3 regions of the Arthrobacter sp. SAFR-044 genome follow, and region 1 is predicted to be linked to each of the others. Evidence: riboswitches for the same ligand, from Rfam matches in the RefSeq annotation. Region 1 holds a riboswitch; each other region holds the start of a gene.

Region 1 (3,269 bases):
CGTAGCCACCACGACCACCTTCATGCCCGCCAGGACGGCGGAGGCCGCGTTGGTGCCGTGGGCCGAGGCAGGAATCAGGCAGACGTTGCGCTGCTCTTCCCCGCGGGAGTGGTGGTAGCCGCGGATGGCCAGCAGGCCCGCGAGCTCGCCCTGCGATCCGGCGTTCGGCTGGATGGACACCTGGTCGTAGCCGGTGATCGCGGTCAGGTCCGCCTCCAGATCGGCGATCAGTTCACGCCAGCCTTCGGTCTGGGAGTCCGGCGCGAAGGGGTGGATGGAGGCGAACTCCGGCCAGGAAATGGCCTCCATCTCGGCGGTGGCGTTCAGCTTCATGGTGCACGAGCCCAGCGGGATCATGGTGCGGTCCAGCGCCAGGTCCCGGTCCGACAGCTTCCTGATGTAGCGCAGCAGCTGCGTTTCGGACCGGTGCGTGTTGAACACCGGGTGCTGCAGGTACGCGGAGGAACGTTCGACGGCGGCCTCCAGTCCGAAGCCGTCAGCCGCGGCAACGGAAGCGCCAAAGACGTCCGCGACGTCGGCGACGATGGCCACCGTCGTGGTTTCATCCAGAGAGATGCCAACCGTGTCGGCGTCGACGGAACGCAGGTTGATTCCACGTGCCTCGGCATCGGCGACAAGCGCTGCAGCGCGGCCGGGGACGCGGACGGTCAGCGTGTCGAAGAAGCTCGAGTGCAGCACCTCCACGCCCGCGGCTGCGAGCGAGGTGGCCAGGGTACGCGCGTGGCGGTGCGCCGCCTCGGCAATGGCCTTCAGTCCGTCGGGGCCGTGGTAGACGGCATACATGGAGGAGACGATGGCCAGCAGGGCCTGCGCCGTGCAGATGTTGGACGTGGCCTTCTCGCGGCGGATGTGCTGCTCGCGGGTCTGCAGCGCCAGGCGGTACGCGGGAACCCCTGCATCGTCCTTGGACACGCCCACCAGGCGGCCGGGCAGCGAACGCTCCAGGCCCTTGCGGACGGCCATGTAGGCGGCGTGCGGGCCGCCGAAGAACAACGGCACGCCGAAGCGCTGCGTGGAGCCGACAGCGATGTCGGCGCCCTGCTCGCCCGGAGGGGTGATCAGGGTCAGGGCCAGCAGGTCAGCGGCCACGGTGACCAGTGCACCGCGGTCCTTCGCCGCCGCAACAGTGGCGGACTGGTCCCAGACCCGGCCGGAGGCTCCGGGCTGCTGGAGCACGATGCCATTGATGTCGCCGTCGGGCAGGCCGTTGGACAGGTCGGCGACCTCAACTTCGAAGCCGAGCGCCTCGGCGCGGCCCTTGACGATCGCGATGGTCTGCGGCAGCACGTCGATGTCCAGGACAGTCTTGCCGTCCGCTGCAGGCTTGGTCTTGTTGGAGCGGCGCATCAGCAGCACGGCCTCGGCCACGGCGGTCGCTTCATCCAGCAGCGAGGCGTTGGCGATGGGCAGGCCCACCAGGTCCTGGACCATGGTCTGGAAGTTCAGCAGCGCCTCGAGCCTGCCCTGGGAAATCTCAGGCTGGTACGGAGTGTAGGCGGTGTACCAGGCCGGGGCCTCGAGGATGTTCCGGCGTATCACGGCAGGGGTGATGGTGTCGTAGTAGCCCTGGCCGATCAACTGGACGGCGGTCTTGTTCTTGGCGGCGAGCCTGCGCAGTTCCGCAAGCACTTCAACTTCGCTGAGGGCATCCTGCAGGCGGAGGGCGGTTTCCTGGCGGATGACCTTGGGAACGGCGGTATCAACCAGGGAATCCACCGTGCCGTAGCCAACGGCTTTGAGCATGGTGTCGACGTCGTCCTGGTGGCGTGCGCCGATATGGCGGTCTACGAAGGTGGTGGAGGCTGGGGTAACCGACACGAAGGAACTCCATTTTTTCAGGCGGCGCAGGGTACGCCACAGCTATTCGGGTCCCTCCCCGCTCTGTATTGGACCTGAGAGTTTCCGCGTTGCCTGCCTGGGCAGGACCCGCTTGCACCGTCGGTGAGCACAACAGTCGTTTCGCTCCCGAGGGGAGTCCAGATAACTGCCTGCTGCTTTCCAGAGGCGCCTCGCCGCGGCGGTACAGGGGCCTGCGAGATTCCTGGGGAGGATTTGCTCCTACGGCGCCTGCCTGTACTTCGGGCAGGACTCTCCCGCCGCAGATCAAAGGCTATTCAGTTGTTGGATTATGACGGCCGGTGACAGCCCTCACAACTCTCCATTGTCCTACGCCACAACCCCTCCCGGCAAATGGCGGAACTACCTGCGGAGCCGCTCCAATGCCGCGAGAAGCTCCTCCACATCGGCGGCCGCTCCCCCTGCCGGCGCAGGGCCCACGGACAGCATCGCATTGAAGTACAACCCGTCTCCCATGTACAGGACGGCCTTGGCCAGCCCGGGGCCCACATCCGCTGCGATCTCGTCCAGCCATCGCTGCTGGATGGCCGCGAACCGTTGGCGCGTCTCCTGGTGCGCCACCTCGGCAAGCCGCGTGGCGGCCACGATGGACCGGTCCAGCGGAGTATCCGCCCAGACGGAGGAACGGATGAAATAGGCGGCGGCACCTTCGTTGGCCGAAGCCATGGCATCGGCATCTGCCCTTGCCAGTTCCTCAAGGCGGTCAAGCAGCACGGCGATGAGCGCTTCCTTGCTGGGGAAGTGGTACAGGAGGCCCCCTTTGGACACTCCGGCCTTCTTGGCAACGGCATCCAGGGTTGCCGCCCGCTCCCCCACTTCGATCAACAGGGACTCGAAGGCGTCAAGGACCGCATCACGCGCTACAGGCTTTCGGGGCATAACCCCCATCATGCCCTCCGCCTGGACGGAAAACGGAATAGCCTCGCTTCGAAACTATACCGTCCGGACGGTATAGTTATTTTATGACGATCTCTTTCAGCCCCCCTCAAACCCACGGGGACAGCACGCTTGCACGCCGCCCGTGGCGCGATTGGCTTGCGCTGGGGCTGCTGATGTTTCCCGTGCTGCTGGTGGCGGTGGACAATACGGCCCTGACGTTTGCCCTGCCTGCCATCGCCCGCGCCCTGGAACCGACCGGCCTGCAGCTGCTGTGGATCATTGACGCCTATCCCTTGGTCCTGGCCGGGCTGCTGGTGTCAATGGGAAGCCTCGGCGACCGGATAGGGCGCCGGCGGCTGCTGGTTATCGGCAGCATGGGCTTTGCCGGGCTCTCCGCCGCTACAGCCTTTGCCCCCACCGCGGAGTGGCTGGTCGCCGGGCGCGCCGCGCTGGGATTCTTCGGCGCCATGCTGATGCCGTCCACCTTGTCGCTGATCCGCAACATCTTTCCT
Region 2 (3,269 bases), on a different contig from region 1:
TCACCAAAAAGCTCATCAAAGCTCATGTCCAGTGAGCGCCGGCCGAAGCCGGCCAGATCGCGGTAGCCAACGTGTGCACCTACGGTGACATCCAGCTCGTAGGCCGCCCGGCAGCTGTCCAGCATGGTGACGGGATCGCCTGCATGGAGGCCGCACGCCACGTTAACGCTGGTGGCCAGCTGGAACATCGCCGGATCGCCTCCCGCGGTCCAGGATCCGAATGATTGGCCTACGTCAGCGTTGAGATCCAAGTATGTTGCCTTCCAGGGTCAGGTTGTCCGGCCCGGCAGCAGCGGTCAGCTCCCCGGGAATGGTATCCGGCATGGGCCCGAACGCCTCCCTGGCGTTCTGCGCCACGGCACGGCCCATCACGAGGTTACCGGCTCCACCCACAACCGCGCCTATGCCGAAGGGAAGGGCCCTGCCGAACAGTGCCGTGCCCTGGCGTTTGAGCAGGTTCTTCAGGAAGGCGTGCTGGATCCTCTTCCGGACGTTGCCGAACCCCGGCATCGAGGACTTGGACAGCATGTTTCCCCAGACGTCGGCGGGCTTGGCGCCGCCGGCCGCCTGGCCGCTGAGAGTGCCCATCAGGGCGGTCCCTTCCTCGCCAAGCATGATGGCCATGACCATGGTCCCGGCCTTCTCGGGATTGGTGAGGCGGATGCCGTGGAGCTCTGCCAGCGAGGTCGCGTAGAGGGCCGTCGCCTCCAGGAAGCCGACGGTTGCGGCTGCGGAAAGCCCAAGCGACGCCACGGTTCCCACACCAGGGACGACGGCGGTGGCACCCACCAGCGCACCCCCGCCGGTCACGGCCCGCAGGTAGTCACGCTCCGCGATGTCTGCCAGCTGCGCGGCGGTGGCCCGCGGATGCTTCTTCTGCAGCCGGCGGATGTAGGCCACCACCAGGGGCCGCTGGATCTGCACCGCCTTCAGGAGCATGTTGTGGACGCCGGGTTTGGGTTTGCCGTCGGCATCGAACATTGCGTTGTGGGCGGTTTCCTGTGCGATTCGTACTGCGGGATTGCTGCGCCTGGCCATGGTCACCTTCATTCAAATCGACCTGCAGCGGGTAGGCTGCCGTGCTTATCCCATCCTATGTGGACAAACACTAAGCATGCTGAACTTTCCGCTCCGCGCCACAGGCAGCCCCGGCCGCCGGCCTTCCAGCTGGCGCCGCCGGCCCTTTTAGCTGTTGAGACCGTGCAGGTTGTTGAAGGTGTACAGGTGGATACCCTTCACCGCTCCGCCGTCCTGCAGTTGCGCGAGGATTGACTGGGAGGAGTAGTGGCCGCCACGGAGCAGTCGGCGGCCGAGGGGGCCGCGGCGGTTCAGCAGTTTGAGGGACGGGCCCACGCCGATCTTCGTGGCAAGCAAAATCAACTGGGCCCGGGGAACGCTACCAGCCACTCCGGCCCATACAGGCAGGGTCACCCCTTCCCGGCGCAGGGTTTCGGCGTACCACTGGATGCGGGGAGCCGAAAAGCACAGCTGCGTCACCATTGACGATGCCAGATGCTGCTTTTCCAGCAGGGCATCAAGCATGTGCAGTTCGCCGTGGCCGGGGTGCCTCTCGGGGTAACCCGCCACTCCGGCCCGGATCCGTCCGCCGGACACCTCCGCGACGTCCTCCAGCAACGGAAGGCTGCTGTCATAGGGACCGGCCGGCTCCCCGGCGTCACCGCCGACGGCGAACACTTCGGCGATGCCGGCGTCGTGGCAGTTCCGGACCACGCCGGCCAGTTGCTCACGGCTTTCGATGCTTCGTGCGGCCAGGTGCGGGACAACCTCGAAGCCAAGGTAGGCAAGCTCGATGGCCGTGCGGATGGTGGTCCCCACGCCTTGGCGGGGCAGGCACGTCACCGTCAGCTGTGTCCCGGCGGGTACCGCGGCCTGGACGCGGGCGGCAATACCCTCCGTGGGATTGATCTGCATCCGGACAGGCAGTACCGTCCCGGCATTGCCGGCCTGTCCTTCCGCGGGAATCGGTGCAGCGGCTGATGGCATGAGGGATTGAATCGTCATGAGGAACTCCAGGTTCGGCCGGCCACGGGTGGCACGGCATGGATCGGGTCCCTCCCCGCTCTGTATTGGACCTGAGAGATTCCGCAAACCCTGCCAGGGCCTGCTTGCACCGTCGGTGAGCGCTGGCTGAGCAGCGCTGCTTTCCAGAGTCGCCTCGCCGTGACGGTACATGGGCCTGAGAGATTCCTGGGGAGGATTTGCTCCTACGGCGCCTGCCCGGTGATGGCCGGGAGAACTCTCCCGCCACAGCTCGAAAGGCTGTCTTTAGATGTGGTGGTACTGCGGCCGGTGCCTGCCCTCCGGCAGAAGGAGTGCGGGCACCGGCCGCATGGATGGACCGGCAATTAGCGGAGGATGACCGTCCGGTTGCCGGAGAGGACGATCCGCCCTTCAGCGTGCCAGCGGACCGCATTCGTTAGCGCCTTGCATTCGGCGTCGCGGCCAACCGTGACCAGGTCCGAGGCGGAGTAAGTATGGTCCACCTCGATGACCTGCTGTGAAATGATCGGCCCCTCGTCCAGCTCGGAGTTGACGTAGTGGGCAGTGGCGCCCACCGTTTTGACGCCGCGCTCGTAGGCCTGGTGGTAGGGCTTGGCACCCTTGAAGCTGGGCAGGAACGAGTGGTGGATATTGATGGCCTTGCCGCTCAGGCGGGTGGTGGCCTCATCGCTGAGCACCTGCATGTAGCGGGCAAGCACCACCAGTTCCACGGCGTAGTGGTCCACCAGGCCCAGGAGGCGCCCTTCCGCATCCGCTTTCGTTTCAGGGGTCACCGGAATGTGGTGGAACGGAACACCGTGCCACGTAGCAAGCGGTTCCAGGTCCGGGTGGTTTGACACCACGGCGGCGATCTCCACGGGCAGCTCACCGCTGCGGGCGCGGAACAGGAGGTCGTTGAGGCAATGCTCGTATTTGGAGACCATCACCAGGATGGGCTGCTTGCGTCCGTGGCGTTCCAGGCGCCAGTCCATCTGCCACTCCTGGGCCACCTGACCGAAACCGGCCCGGAGGCGGGCAAGGTCCAGCTCAACCTGCGAGGTTACGTGGATGCGCATGAAGAACCGGCCGCTTGCCCTGTCGCCGAATTGCTTGATGTCCACGATGTAGCATTCCTGTTCCAGCAGGTATGCCGACACCGCCTGGACAATGCCGAGGGCATCCAGGCAGTGGAACGTCAGCACGAATTCCCTGCCGGTTTCCGGGGTCACGGACTGGAGCCGCCCGGCCTCGAAGGTGTCTGCCTCGGA
Region 3 (3,269 bases), on a different contig from region 1:
CATGATCGCCGAGAGGGCGTCCCTGTTCGCCTCGATCTTCGCGTACAGGTCCTCGTGGTCGATCGTCCCGTCCCCGGCCGTGGCAACCACGACGACCTTCATGCCGGCCAGGACGGCGGAGGCGGCGTTGGTGCCGTGGGCCGAGGCGGGGATCAGGCAGACGTTGCGCTGGGTATCGCCGTTGGCGCGGTGGTAGCCGCGGATGGCCAGCAGGCCGGCGAGCTCGCCCTGGGATCCGGCGTTCGGCTGCAGCGACACCTGGTCGTAGCCGGTGATCTCCGCCAGGTCGGCTTCCAGGCCGCTGATCAGTTCACGCCAGCCCTTGGTCTGGGACTCGGGGGCGAAGGGGTGGATGGAGGCGAACTCCGGCCAGGAGATGGCCTCCATCTCGGCAGTGGCGTTCAGCTTCATGGTGCAGGAACCGAGCGGGATCATGGTGCGGTCCAGCGCCAGGTCCCGGTCCGACAGCCTGCGGATGTAGCGCAGGAGTTGGGTTTCGGACCGGTGGGTGTTGAACACCGGGTGCTGCATGAACGCAGAGGTGCGGAGCACCTCTGCGGGCAGGTCGAAGCCCTCGGCGTCCACGACGGGGCCGGCACCAAAGGCGACGGCGATTGCGGACAGGATTTCCGGCGTCGTGGTTTCATCCACGGAGACACCGATGGTGTCCGCGTCAATGTGGCGCAGGTTGATGCCGCGTGCTTCAGCAGCCGTGATGACCTTGGCGGCCTTGCCGGGAACGGAGACCGTGACAGTGTCGAAGAACGTCTCGGTGGCCAGTTCCCGGCCCGCGACCTTGAGCGTGGTGGCGAGGACGCGGGCGTTGTTGTGGACCCGCTCGGCGATGGCCTTCAGCCCGTCCGGGCCGTGGTAGACGGCGTAGAAGGAGGACACGATGGCCAGCAGGGCCTGAGCCGTGCAGATGTTGGACGTGGCCTTTTCGCGGCGGATGTGCTGCTCGCGGGTCTGCAGGGCCAGGCGGTAAGCCGGGAGGCCGGCGTCGTCCTTGGACACGCCCACCAGGCGGCCGGGCATGGAACGCTCCAGCCCCTTGGCCACGGCCATGTAGGCGGCGTGCGGGCCGCCGAAGAACAGCGGGACACCGAAGCGCTGGGTGGAGCCGACGGCGATGTCGGCGCCCTGCTCGCCCGGAGGGGTGATCAGGGTCAGGGCAAGCAGGTCTGCGGCGACGGTGACCAGCGCGCCGCGCTCCTTCGCTTCGGCGATGACGCCTGCGTGGTTGAAGACGCGGCCGGAGACGCCGGGCTGCTGGAGCACGATCCCGTTGATCGCGCCTTCAGGGAGTCCCTTGGACAGGTCGGCGACCTCGACCTCGAAGCCGAGCGCCTCGGCGCGGCCCTTGACGATGGCGATGGTCTGCGGCAGTACGTCGGCGTCCAGGACGGTCTTGCCATCGCGGGCGTCTGCGTTCTGGCCTTTGGCCTTATTGGCCCTGCGCATCATGAGGACGGCTTCGGCGACAGCCGTGGCTTCGTCCAGCAGCGAGGCGTTGGCGATGGGCAGGCCCACCAGGTCCTGGACCATGGTCTGGAAGTTCAGCAGCGCCTCGAGCCGGCCCTGGGAAATTTCGGGCTGGTACGGGGTGTAGGCGGTGTACCAGGCCGGGGCTTCCAGCACGTTCCGGCGGATCACGGCGGGCGTGATGGTGTCGTAGTAGCCCTGCCCGATCATCTGGACGGCGGTCTTGTTCTTGGCGGCGAGCCTGCGCAGTTCCGCAAGCACCTCAACCTCGCTCAGCGCGTCCTTGAGCGCGAGCGGCTTGGACTGGCGGATCGAATTGGGAACAGCGATGTCCACGAGTCCGTCAACGCTGTCGTAGCCAACGGCCTTGAGCATGGTGTCGACGTCAGCCTGGCGGCGTGCACCGATATGCCGGTCTGCAAAGGCAGACGGAAGGGATTGAATCGTCATGAGGAACTCCAGGTTCGGCCGGCCACGGGTGGCTCGGCATGGATCGGGTCCCTCCCCGCTCTGTATTGGACCTGAGAGATTCCGCAAACCTTGCCAGGGCCTGCTTGCACCGTCGGTGAGCGCTGCCTGAGCAGCGCTGCTTTCCAGAGTCGCCTCGCCGTGACGGTACATGGGCCTGAGAGATTCCTGGGGAGGATTTGCTCCTACGGCGCCTGCCCGGTGATGGCCGGGAGAACTCTCCCGCCACAGCTCGAAAGGCATATTGAAATGTGGGTGATTCGGCTCACAGGCTACACGCAAGGTTGAGTGGGGAGCAAATCGGTCCATCATGAAGCGCGCCTGGGCAGCGTCCCTCGGAGGAATAAGGCCTGGCTTGACTTTTGTCCGTGACCGGCGCCACACTGAACCCCGTGATCTGGCCGGGCAGCGGAACTGGCCCAAAGACGCTGGGCGCTCCGTTCGCCGGCAGGGATCACCGGAGGCCCCGCTATCCATCCTGCGGATCACCGCGCCAAGGATGGATGCCCTCTGACAACTGAACACTGATTTACCAAGCAAACGCTTTTGACCTGCGGCGGGAGAGCCCTGCCGGTACGTTCAGCAGGCGCCGTAGGAGCAAACCCTCCCCAGGAAACTCTCAGGCCCACGTACCGCCGCGGTGAGGCAACTCTGGAAAGCAGCCAGGCCCTGTCCTGGCTCACCGACGGTGCAAGCACGCCCCTGGCCGGCATGTGGAAACTCTCAGGTCCCAGACAGAGCGGGGAGGAAATCCAATCTTTGCGACACCCCGGGTGCCGCTCGAACGATGGAGTTCCTCAATGACGACCCATTCCCCGACGTCCCCCGGCGGCGGAGCCCCGCACCTGGAGCGGCAGCTCAGCAACCGCCACATCCAACTGATCGCCATTGGCGGCGCAATCGGCACCGGCCTGTTCATGGGTTCCGGCAAGACCATCTCGGCCGCCGGCCCCTCAGTGATCTTCGTGTACATGATCATCGGCTTCATGCTGTTCTTCGTCATGCGTGCCATGGGTGAACTGCTGCTCAGCAACCTCAACTACAAGTCCTTCAGTGACTTTGCCGCTGACCTGCTGGGCCCGTGGGCCGGCTTCTTTACGGGCTGGACCTACTGGTTCTGCTGGGTGATCACCGGCATTGCGGACGTCATCGCCATCGCCGGGTACTCTCAGGAACTCTGGCCGGGGCTCCCGCTGTGGATCCCGGGCCTGGCAACGATTGCCATCCTCCTCCTGCTGAACCTCGCCACCGTCAAGGCATTCGGTGAGACCGAGTTCTGGTTCGCGCTGATCAAGATCATCGCCATCGCGGCCCTGATC

What was found. A riboswitch is a leader RNA that binds a small molecule or an ion and turns the genes downstream of it on or off. The one in region 1 is predicted to bind glycine.
Region 2: another riboswitch for glycine. It lies ahead of ACR65J_RS20845 (methylenetetrahydrofolate reductase); the one in region 1 lies ahead of gcvP (aminomethyl-transferring glycine dehydrogenase).
Region 3: another riboswitch for glycine. It lies ahead of gcvP (aminomethyl-transferring glycine dehydrogenase); the one in region 1 lies ahead of gcvP (aminomethyl-transferring glycine dehydrogenase).

What each region holds. Positions count from the first base shown of each region.
Region 1 covers NZ_JBPFDN010000022.1:30,023-33,291, reverse strand. Annotated here, with positions in the region: gene gcvP (aminomethyl-transferring glycine dehydrogenase) at 1-1,839, opposite strand, end outside; glycine riboswitch at 1,893-1,999, opposite strand; glycine riboswitch at 2,030-2,127, opposite strand; gene ACR65J_RS20730 (TetR/AcrR family transcriptional regulator) at 2,221-2,757, opposite strand; gene ACR65J_RS20725 (MFS transporter) at 2,841-3,269, shown strand, end outside.
Region 2 covers NZ_JBPFDN010000024.1:727-3,995, forward strand. Annotated here, with positions in the region: gene ACR65J_RS20835 (LamB/YcsF family protein) at 1-251, opposite strand, end outside; gene ACR65J_RS20840 (hypothetical protein) at 235-1,038, opposite strand; gene ACR65J_RS20845 (methylenetetrahydrofolate reductase) at 1,186-2,022, opposite strand; glycine riboswitch at 2,176-2,275, opposite strand; gene purU (formyltetrahydrofolate deformylase) at 2,367-3,230, opposite strand.
Region 3 covers NZ_JBPFDN010000024.1:5,024-8,292, reverse strand. Annotated here, with positions in the region: gene gcvP (aminomethyl-transferring glycine dehydrogenase) at 1-1,932, opposite strand, end outside; glycine riboswitch at 2,086-2,185, opposite strand; glycine riboswitch at 2,498-2,595, shown strand; gene cycA (D-serine/D-alanine/glycine transporter) at 2,751-3,269, shown strand, end outside.